2 regions of the Bacillus sp. ISL-35 genome follow, and region 2 is predicted to be linked to the other one. Evidence: a T-box and tRNA genes for the amino acid it is inferred to sense, from the RefSeq annotation. Region 2 holds a T-box; the other holds one or more tRNA genes.
The links. A T-box is a leader RNA that pairs with one kind of tRNA and senses whether it is charged. The one in region 2 lies ahead of asnS (asparagine--tRNA ligase), so its partner is inferred to be a tRNA-Asn.
Positions count from the first base shown of each region.

Region 1: it encodes a tRNA-Asn, which carries the amino acid that the T-box ahead of asnS (asparagine--tRNA ligase) is inferred to sense. The anticodon was not compared.

Region 1 is NZ_JAGGQK010000013.1:102,751-107,859, reverse strand. It holds rRNA gene rrf (5S ribosomal RNA) at 1-73, shown strand, start outside; tRNA gene J7E38_RS17685 (tRNA-Val) at 84-159, shown strand; tRNA gene J7E38_RS17680 (tRNA-Thr) at 171-243, shown strand; tRNA gene J7E38_RS17675 (tRNA-Lys) at 254-329, shown strand; tRNA gene J7E38_RS17670 (tRNA-Leu) at 347-431, shown strand; tRNA gene J7E38_RS17665 (tRNA-Gly) at 452-526, shown strand; tRNA gene J7E38_RS17660 (tRNA-Leu) at 534-622, shown strand; tRNA gene J7E38_RS17655 (tRNA-Arg) at 648-724, shown strand; tRNA gene J7E38_RS17650 (tRNA-Pro) at 745-821, shown strand; tRNA gene J7E38_RS17645 (tRNA-Ala) at 837-912, shown strand; tRNA gene J7E38_RS17640 (tRNA-Met) at 934-1,010, shown strand; tRNA gene J7E38_RS17635 (tRNA-Ile) at 1,050-1,126, shown strand; tRNA gene J7E38_RS17630 (tRNA-Ser) at 1,146-1,238, shown strand; tRNA gene J7E38_RS17625 (tRNA-Met) at 1,263-1,336, shown strand; tRNA gene J7E38_RS17620 (tRNA-Asp) at 1,340-1,415, shown strand; tRNA gene J7E38_RS17615 (tRNA-Phe) at 1,582-1,654, shown strand; tRNA gene J7E38_RS17610 (tRNA-His) at 1,692-1,764, shown strand; tRNA gene J7E38_RS17605 (tRNA-Gly) at 1,779-1,852, shown strand; tRNA gene J7E38_RS17600 (tRNA-Ile) at 1,858-1,931, shown strand; tRNA gene J7E38_RS17595 (tRNA-Asn) at 1,945-2,019, shown strand; tRNA gene J7E38_RS17590 (tRNA-Ser) at 2,024-2,114, shown strand; tRNA gene J7E38_RS17585 (tRNA-Glu) at 2,118-2,189, shown strand; gene glgB (1,4-alpha-glucan branching protein GlgB) at 3,062-5,020, shown strand; gene J7E38_RS17575 (glucose-1-phosphate adenylyltransferase) at 4,938-5,109, shown strand, end outside.
Region 2 is NZ_JAGGQK010000001.1:400,685-405,793, forward strand. It holds gene J7E38_RS02105 (carboxypeptidase M32) at 1-832, shown strand, start outside; gene J7E38_RS02110 (EamA family transporter) at 916-1,821, shown strand; T-box leader at 2,260-2,493, shown strand; gene asnS (asparagine--tRNA ligase) at 2,547-3,938, shown strand; gene J7E38_RS02120 (b(o/a)3-type cytochrome-c oxidase subunit 1) at 4,393-5,109, opposite strand, start outside.

The DNA.
Region 1 (5,109 bases), on a different contig from region 2:
ACACGGAAGTTAAGCTTCTCAGCGCCGATGGTAGTTGGGGGTTTCCCCCTGTGAGAGTAGGACGTCGCCGGGCAGTTTTAAATGGAGGATTAGCTCAGCTGGGAGAGCATCTGCCTTACAAGCAGAGGGTCGGCGGTTCGATCCCGTCATCCTCCACCATTTACTTTAATGCCGGTGTAGCTCAATTGGTAGAGCAACTGACTTGTAATCAGTAGGTTGGGGGTTCAAGTCCTCTTGCCGGCACCTTTTGTACGAGCCATTAGCTCAGTCGGTAGAGCATCTGACTTTTAATCAGAGGGTCGAAGGTTCGAGTCCTTCATGGCTCACCAGTTTTTCAAAAAAATATGCGGGTGTGGCGGAATTGGCAGACGCACCAGACTTAGGATCTGGCGCCGCAAGGCGTGGGGGTTCGACTCCCTTCACCCGCACCATTTTTTCAAAAGCTAAATATGCGGAAGTAGTTCAGTGGTAGAATACAACCTTGCCAAGGTTGGGGTCGCGGGTTCGAATCCCGTCTTCCGCTCCATTTCTTAGCCGGGGTGGCGGAACTGGCAGACGCACAGGACTTAAAATCCTGCGGTAGGTGACTACCGTACCGGTTCGATTCCGGTCCTCGGCACCACCAAGTTAGCTAATATATTAAATATGCGCCCGTAGCTCAATTGGATAGAGCGTCTGACTACGGATCAGAAGGTTATGGGTTCGACTCCTTTCGGGCGCGCCATTATTTTTTTCTCAATAGAACGGGGAGTAGCTCAGCTTGGTAGAGCACTTGGTTTGGGACCAAGGGGTCGCAGGTTCGAATCCTGTCTTCCCGACCATTTCAATTTTAATATGGGGCCTTAGCTCAGCTGGGAGAGCGCCTGCCTTGCACGCAGGAGGTCAGCGGTTCGATCCCGCTAGGCTCCACCATATGTCTTAATAAAATAATTTGGCGGTGTAGCTCAGCTGGCTAGAGCGTACGGTTCATACCCGTAAGGTCGGGGGTTCGATCCCCTCCGCCGCTACCAAATTTAATCTGGTTGAACCTATTCAATCTAGGATATCCTGGACCTTTAGCTCAGCTGGTTAGAGCAGACGGCTCATAACCGTCCGGTCGTAGGTTCGAGTCCTACAAGGTCCACCATTTTACTTGTTTTAAATACGGAGGTATACCCAAGTCTGGCTGAAGGGATCGGTCTTGAAAACCGACAGGCGGGTAACACCGCGCGGGGGTTCGAATCCCTCTACCTCCTCCATAATTTTATTATCATTAATATCGTCGCGGGGTGGAGCAGTCCGGTAGCTCGTCGGGCTCATAACCCGAAGGTCGCAGGTTCAAATCCTGCCCCCGCAATCTGGTCCCGTGGTGTAGCGGTTAACATGCCTGCCTGTCACGCAGGAGATCGCCGGTTCGATCCCGGTCGGGACCGCCATTTTTATTTTTAGGATGCAATATTATAGTGGCTCAGTAGCTCAGTCGGTAGAGCAAGTTGCTCACATCGTTGAATAAGCTTCTGCGGCAACTTGCGAGAAAGACCGAAGGTCATTCGAGCAAAGGACCTAAACCAGTAAAAGTTTAGGATGCAATAATATTATAGTGGCTCAGTAGCTCAGTCGGTAGAGCAAAGGACTGAAAATCCTTGTGTCGGCGGTTCGATTCCGTCCTGAGCCACCTTATTTAATTTAAATAATTATATGATTGAGATATGGCGATTGTGGCGAAGTGGTTAACGCATCGGATTGTGGTTCCGACATTCGTGGGTTCGATTCCCATCAGTCGCCCCTTTTCTTAATATGCGGGTGTAGTTTACTGGTAAAACCTCAGCCTTCCAAGCTGATGTAGTGGGTTCGATTCCCATCACCCGCTCCATATATGGGCCTATAGCTCAGCTGGTTAGAGCGCACGCCTGATAAGCGTGAGGTCGGTGGTTCGAGTCCACTTAGGCCCATTTTTTATATTATTCCGCAGTAGCTCAGTGGTAGAGCACTCGGCTGTTAACCGAGCGGTCGTAGGTTCGAATCCTACCTGCGGAGCCATTATGGGGAAGTACTCAAGAGGCTGAAGAGGCGCCCCTGCTAAGGGTGTAGGTCGGGTAACCGGCGCGAGGGTTCAAATCCCTCCTTCTCCGCCATAAGGCCCCTTGGTCAAGCGGTTAAGACACCGCCCTTTCACGGCGGTAACACGGGTTCGAATCCCGTAGGGGTCATAAGGAAAGCTGTTAGCAATTATGCTAACAGCTTTTTTTTGTTTCTTAAAATTTGCCTGCTTTTGCTTCCAGTTTGTTGTTTTCTCAATACAGCACGCAGCAAACACTATCAAAACAGAGTACTTAGAAGATCTATGGATTTATGCCAGTTTAAAGATCGAAAAGGAAAAACGGGTGACATAAAGAAGAAATATATGCCCGGTTATAGGAAGAAAGGAAAAACGGGTCACATAAAGAAGAGATATGTGCCCAGTTATGGGGAGAAAGAGAAAACGGGTCACATAAAGAAGAGATATGTTCCCGGTTGTAGGCAGAAAGAGAAAAACGGGTCAAATAAGAAAGAGATATGTTCCCGGTTATAGGGAGAAAAGGGAAAACAGGTCACAAAATTAGAACCAGTACCCCTAATGTCCAAGTATGTAAGGATACGCGAAATAATACTGTTGAAATAACAGTTTAATCTGTTTGTCTAATATAAGCTTTTCAACAGCCTCATATTACCATTGCTACACCAGGCAGCTTAACCTAGACTTCTTCACACCTAACCACCATCCCATCACCTCCTCGACAATATGAAAACGCTATCAACCCAAAAACATTTTTAATCAACTTCTATCTATCAAACCTAATAAATTCAACCAGCCCTCTCGAAAAATCATTATTCACTTTCAACTTTCGTTCTCCAAATTTCGCGTAATTGGAAGATTTAGTACATTAAAGCGCTACCATTTGCGGGCTTTTGTCGAATTACAGGCTTTACTGAGTATTATTGTCGAAAAATTAAGAAAATGTTTACAAGGAATTCTTTATGGTAACTAGAATACTACTCAAATAGGAAGTTTTATTTGTTCAACAAAGGCAGGTGGAGGGCATTGGTGATTAATCCTACAGAGTTTGAATTGCATCTGTTCCATGAAGGGAATTTGTATCAGAGTCATAATTTATTTGGTGCGCATGTCATGAATCGAGGAACTGAAACATATACTCGATTTTGTGTGTGGGCTCCGAATGCGTCTGAAGTAAGGCTTGTGGGTGATTTTAATCATTGGAATGGAGAGAATCACAAGTTTCATAAAGTGAATAAGGAAGGTGTCTGGCAGCTTGCCTTAGAGGGTGATCTGACCGGGGCTATCTATAAATATGATATTTTGACAGCTGGTGGGGATAAGAAGCTTAAAGCTGATCCGTTTGCTTTCTTCTCGGAAGTGAGGCCAAATACCGCTTCGGTTGTTTATCCCCTTGATGGGTACAAATGGGGCGACCAGAGGTGGCTCCAGAAGCGTGAGAGGCGAAGCACACTTGATGAGCCGATGTTCATTTATGAACTGCATGTGGGTTCCTGGAAAAAACATGATGATGGATCGTTCCTTACATATCGTGAGCTTGCAGATGAGCTGATTCCTTATATTCTTTCACATGGATATACACATATCGAACTATTGCCTTTAACTGAGCATCCGCTCGACATGTCCTGGGGCTATCAATCCACAGGTTATTTTTCTGTTACAAGCCGTTATGGGACACCACATGATTTTATGTATTTCGTAGATATGTGCCATCAAAACGGGATCGGAGTTATCCTTGACTGGATTCCTGGCCATTTTTGCAAGGATGCTCATGGGCTGTATCAGTTTGATGGCAGTTATGTTTTTGATTACCAGCGTGAGAGTGACCGGGAGAACCTCGTTTGGGGAACAGCCAATTTTGACTTAGGAAAAACAGAGGTTCAGAGCTTCCTGATTTCGAGTGCAATTTTCTGGCTGGAGAAATATCATATTGACGGCTTCAGGGTTGATGCGGTCGCGAACATCATCTATTGGCCTAATTCAGTCAATGCAGCCAATCCATACGGGGTGGAATTTTTAAAGAAGCTGAATAAAGCAGTGAAGGATTTTGAACCTGGTGCTTTGATGGTTGCGGAGGATTCGACTGACTGGCCGCAGGTGACAGCTCCAGTGGAGTATGGCGGACTCGGGTTTACCTACAAGTGGAACATGGGATGGATGAACGACACCTTAAAGTATATGGAGGAAGAAAGCCATAACAGGAAACATATACATGATAAGGTTACGTTCTCCCTGCTTTATGCTTTTTCAGAGAATTTTGTCCTGCCTTTTTCACATGATGAGGTGGTGCATGGAAAGAAGTCACTGCTTGACAAAATGCCGGGGGATTACTGGCAAAAATTCGCGCAGCTGCGCCTTTTACTTGGATTCATGGTGGCGCATCCGGGAAAGAAGCTGACCTTCATGGGGACAGAATTTGGCCAGTTTTCGGAATGGAAGGACCAGGAACAGCTTGACTGGAATCTCTTTGGGTATGAAATGCATGAAAAAATAAACCATTATACAAAAGAGCTGATCAAACTGTATAAGCGTTCAAAGCCGTTGTATGAGGTTGACCAGAGCTATGAAGGGTTTGAGTGGATTGATGCGGATAACCGTGACCAGTCGGTTTTCTCTTTTATCCGAAAAGGTCAGAATCCGGAAGATTTACTTGTCATCGTCTGTAATTTTACTGAGAAAGTTTACAGTGACTATCGGATCGGTGTTCCGAAGCCCGGGGAATATCGGGAAATTTTAAACAGCGATGCCGAGGTTTTCGGGGGTTCAGGCGTGTTGAATAAAAAAGTGCGAAAAGCAGAAGAAATAGCTTTCCATGGAAGGCCATATTCTATAGAGATGAGTATTTCTCCATTCGGAATCTCAGTTTTACGTCCTGTTATCAAAAGAAAGGGGAGAAACAATCATGCAAAAGAAGAAATGCGTGGCAATGCTGTTGGCAGGAGGAAAAGGAAGCCGGCTGCACTCACTGACAAAGAATCTCGCTAAACCTGCTGTCCCTTTTGGCGGCAAATACCGGATCATCGATTTTCCATTGAGTAACTGCACCAATTCAGGGATCCATACAGTCGGAGTAT
Region 2 (5,109 bases):
TGGCCGTCTTGATGAAACGGTACACCCATTCGCGATGGGCTTAAATCCAGGAGATGTAAGGGTTACGACGAAATATGATGAATCAGACTTCAGGACAGCAGTATTCGGGACCATTCATGAAGGCGGCCATGCTCTATATGAACAAAATATTTCTGAAGATCTGGTCGGAACGCCAATGAGTTCTGGTACTTCAATGGGAATCCATGAATCACAGTCTCTTTTCTATGAAAACTTTGTCGGACGCAATTATTCTTTCTGGAAGCATAATTACAGCCTGCTGCAGGAATATTCAGAAGGGCAGTTTTCAGGAGTGGATGTAGATGACTTCTATCGTGCAGTCAACGAGTCAAAGCCGAGCTTGATCAGAATTGAAGCCGATGAGCTAACTTACCCGCTGCATGTAATGGTCCGTTATGAAATTGAGAAAGGTTTGTTCAACGATGAGATTGAAGTCAAGGACTTGCCGCAAATCTGGAATGACAAATATGAGCAATACCTTGGAATCAGACCTGAAAATGATGCAGTAGGTGTCCTTCAGGACGTTCACTGGGCAGGAGGTAGCTTTGGTTACTTCCCATCCTATGCTTTAGGATATATGTATGCAGCGCAATTCAAGCATGCCATGCTCAAAGACTTGCCTGACTATGAGGAACTTCTGGCACAGGGAAATCTTCAGCCGATTAAAGAGTGGATGACTGAGAAAGTCCATAAGCATGGAAAAATGAAAAAACCACTTGAAATATTGACTGATGTAACTGGCGAGGGACTCAATGCTCAGCACTTAGTTGATTATTTATACGAAAAATACAGCAAGGTGTACCATCTGGTCTAGTATCTAAGATTAATAATTTGTGTGAACAGCATTTTCAATATGAGATGGCAGTCTACCTGTCATCTTTTCTGTGTGGTGAACGTATGAAAGGGAAATTGCCTTATTTTATGATCGCATTTGCATCGGCTATGTGGGGCTTGATTGGCTTTTTTGTAAAAGGCTTGAATAATGCCGGGTTTAGTGCCATGGAGATCGTGGCCATCCGAGTCATGACTGCAGCCATTGTTTTAATGATGGTCGGAATTGCCTTTTACAGGAGCCACTTGAAAATCAGGTTAAAAGACTTGTACCTTTTTGTAGGGACAGGAATTTTAAGCATTGTGTTTTTTAATTGGTCTTATTTTACGGCAATCAATCTGATGAATATTCCGATTGCAGTGGCTTTATTGTACACATCTCCTGCTTTTGTAGCGGTTTTGTCATTTCTTTTCCTGAAAGAAAGCATCAACAGGAAGAAATTGTTGGCGATTGTCATGACAGTCATTGGCTGCACGCTTGCAGCAGGCATCACCGGGCAGGGAGGAACATCTTTTTCTGTCTCCAGTATCCTGATTGGTCTTGGGGCAGGCTTCGGTTATGCGCTTTACAGCATTTTTGGCAAGGTGGCATTAAGGCAGTATCATCCGTTTACAGTCACTTTGTACACCTTCCTTGTGGCTTCAGCAGCACTGGTTCCGACAACCGGTATAGTCAGCAAGGCTGCTGTCCTTTTCGCTGGGGATGCGTGGCTTTATGCGATAGGGCTGGGGATTTTCCCGACTGTGGTTGCTTATTTTGCATACTCATGGGGACTGGAAAGAACAGAAAGCAGTACTGCTGCTGTTGTAGCTACATTGGAACCTGTCATTGCAACGATGCTGGGGTTGCTGGTGTATGGCGACAGGCTGGGCGGTCTTCAGATGCTTGGATCCGCGTTGATTATCATATCAGTCATTGCTATCAATATCTCAATTCCGATCAGGAAGCAAAAAAAGCAATTCACTGTGTGATTCAGGTCAAGAATATTAAACAATAATCGGACCAATTAACAGAGATAGAGTTATTTTAATGAAAGCACTTTTTAGCTAAGGCTAAGTTATCATTCAAAAAATTGGATTTTCGTTCTCATATGTAAATCCATAAGCGGTTAATTTCCGGCTATTATCTACAAAGAAACTTTTTAAGCAGAATAGGCGGAGAAATTCCGGTTAATTGTTAAAAAGAAGACAATATAAAACAATTTGGTTTAGATAACCGGAATAACTCCCCTTATTTTTAAAGAAATGAGGGGAGTTTTCAATCAAAGCGGAATTTTTCCGATTATTATTCAAACAACTTTAGTTTAGTGATTTTTAGTGATAAATGTATATAAATCAAGGGCCAACTAGACAAAGGGTGACTTTATGTGATAAATTATTACAGTAAAAATCCATTTGAAAACTGCATATATTAAATCGATGAAAAGGAAAGTAGTTTTTGCTATATTCGATAGCGAGCCGGGGACGGTGGAAGCCTGGTGATGATGCATAAATGAAGAACACCTTTGAGTTCTAACCGAAAGGGAAATCATGAGTAGGCTTAGACGTGGCCAGCACGTTATAGACTGGGATAAGCAATTATGAAGATGGTCATTTTATGACAATTTGGGTGGTACCGCGGAAGTTCAGCCTTTCGTCCCTTTTTTGGGGATAGAAGGCTTTTTTTAATGCAATAAATTACCATAAGGAGGCTTATTATGATCAAGACCGTAGTAAAAGATTTGTACAGAAACCAAGAAAGTTTTAAAGACCAAACTGTACAATTAACAGGATGGATCCGCACTCTTCGCGACTCTAAAACCATTGGCTTCATGGAGTTAAACGATGGTACATTCTTTAAGAGTGTACAAGTTGTTTTTGAGGATACGCTTGAAAACTTCAAAGAAATCACAAGGTTGCCTATTAGTTCTTCTGTTTTAGTAGAAGGGGAATTTATCCAAACACCTGAAATGAAGCAGCCTTTTGAAATCAAAGCGACAAAAATTATCGTCGAAGGATTATCGGATACAGATTATCCAATCCAAAAGAAGAGGCATACCCTTGAATACTTAAGGACAATTGCTCACTTGCGTCCGAGAGCCAATGCTTTCTCAGCGGTTTTCAGAGTTAGATCTGTTGCATCATATGCTCTCCACAAATTCTTCCAGGACAAAGGGTTTGTCTATGTACATACACCAATCATTACCGGAAGCGATACTGAAGGGGCAGGGGAAATGTTCCGTGTGACATCAATGGACTTGAACAAGCTGCCAAAAACCGAAGACGGAAATGTGGATGAAAATGCAGATTTCTTCGGCAAAGAAACCAACTTAACCGTGAGCGGTCAATTGAATGCAGAAAGCTTTGCCCTTGCTTTCCGTAATGTGTATACCTTTGGTCCGACATTCAGGGCAGAAAATTCAAATACGGCACGACATGCCGCAGAATTTTGGATGGTTGAGCCGGAAGTTGCTTTTGCGGAATTACCGGATATCATGGACCTTGGTGAAGAAATGATTAAGTATGTCATTGATTATGTTTTTGAACATGCACCAGAAGAGATGGCCTTCTTCAACAGCTTTATTGATAAAACACTTATTGAAAGATTGCAGAATGCATTGAATTCCGATTTCGGAAGGGTTACCTATAGCGAAGCAGTTGAATTATTAAAGAACTCGGGTAAGCAATTTGAATACCCGGTCGAATGGGGTACAGACCTGCAAACAGAACATGAACGTTACCTTAGCGAGGAAATTTACAAGCGTCCTGTCTTCGTGACTGACTATCCAAAAGAAATCAAGGCATTTTATATGAGAGCGAATGAGGATGGCAAGACAGTAGCTGCTACCGACCTTTTGGTTCCTGGCATCGGCGAATTAATCGGTGGAAGCCAGCGTGAGGAAAGAGAAGACGTCCTTGCAGAACGGATTAAAGAACTCGGTATGGCGGAAGAAGATTACTGGTGGTATCTCGAACTCAGAAAATACGGCAGCACAAAGCATTCCGGCTATGGAATTGGGTTCGAACGACTTGTCATGTATTTAACCGGAATGAAAAACATCCGCGATGTCATTCCATTCCCTCGTACACCAGGTAATGCAGACTTTTAATGATAGCTATATGAATAATGAACAATAGGATGCCGAGGCATCCTATTGTCTCTTATTGAACATGAACGGTTTCACTCGTTGTTTATCATATTTATCGTACAAATTGCTGTTGTAATTGTAAGGCTTTGTTAAAGCTCGATGTTGTTTTTACACCTGTTGATTGTAGTGGAAGGCGCGTAGACTCCTCGAAAATGCTAACGCATTTCCTTCGTGCGTGGGCAGGTTCGAAGAAGCTAATCAATGTCCTGCGGGCGCAGCTGGTCAGGTGAGACCCCGCAGGAGCAGAGCGGCGAGGAGGCTCAGCGCCAGCCCCGCGGAAAGCGAAGCGCCTGGAACGAAAATCAACAGTCTTGTTTAACAGAACCAACTAAAAAACAGGGTATGAAATCGCGACAGATTTCATACCCTGTTTTGTTAGATTCTGATTTTCCCATAAAAGGGAGCTCGATCATTTTTAGAAGAATTTATATCCCTTCGAACCAATTGGTGCATTTTGAATCATATCGATGAACGGGATTGTGTAGGCGAACAGGATCAAAAGAACAGTGATACCGAGCCATAACTTCCAATTTTCGAATACCATTGGAGTTTTTTCAGCTTGATCAGCAACCTCGCCGACCGGGAATTCTTCTTCACCTTTAGGTGCGAAGAAAGCAAGGTTGATGAAAATGTATAGCATCAGGATAATTCCAAGGAATAGAATCGTTCCGCCAACCGCCTGGGCAATCTGGTATGGAATCCACTCAGCAGCTTGCTCTGAACCGCCGTACGTTGAGAAAGATGAACGACGTGGAGCGCCAAGCAGGCCGGCTGCGTGCATTGCACCTGACATGAAGGTCATGCCGATCGCCCAAATCACCCCCTGGATAATCGCTAATTTATTCATTGCTTTTGTCAGGACCCTGCCAGTCAAGTGAGGAACCAGCCAATAGGAAATCCCGAAGAACGTCAAAACGACAGATGTTGCCAGAGTCAAATGGAAGTGGCCAGTAACCCAGATTGTATTATGCACTACCTGGTTCAGCTGGTGGGAAGCGTTGATGACACCGCCAGCACCTGCAGGAATAAAAGCAAGCATTCCGATGAATGGTACCGCAAAGCGAGCATCTCCCCAAGGAAGCTTTTTCACCCAGCCAAAAAGACCCGTAGAGCCTTTCGAACGCCCAAACAT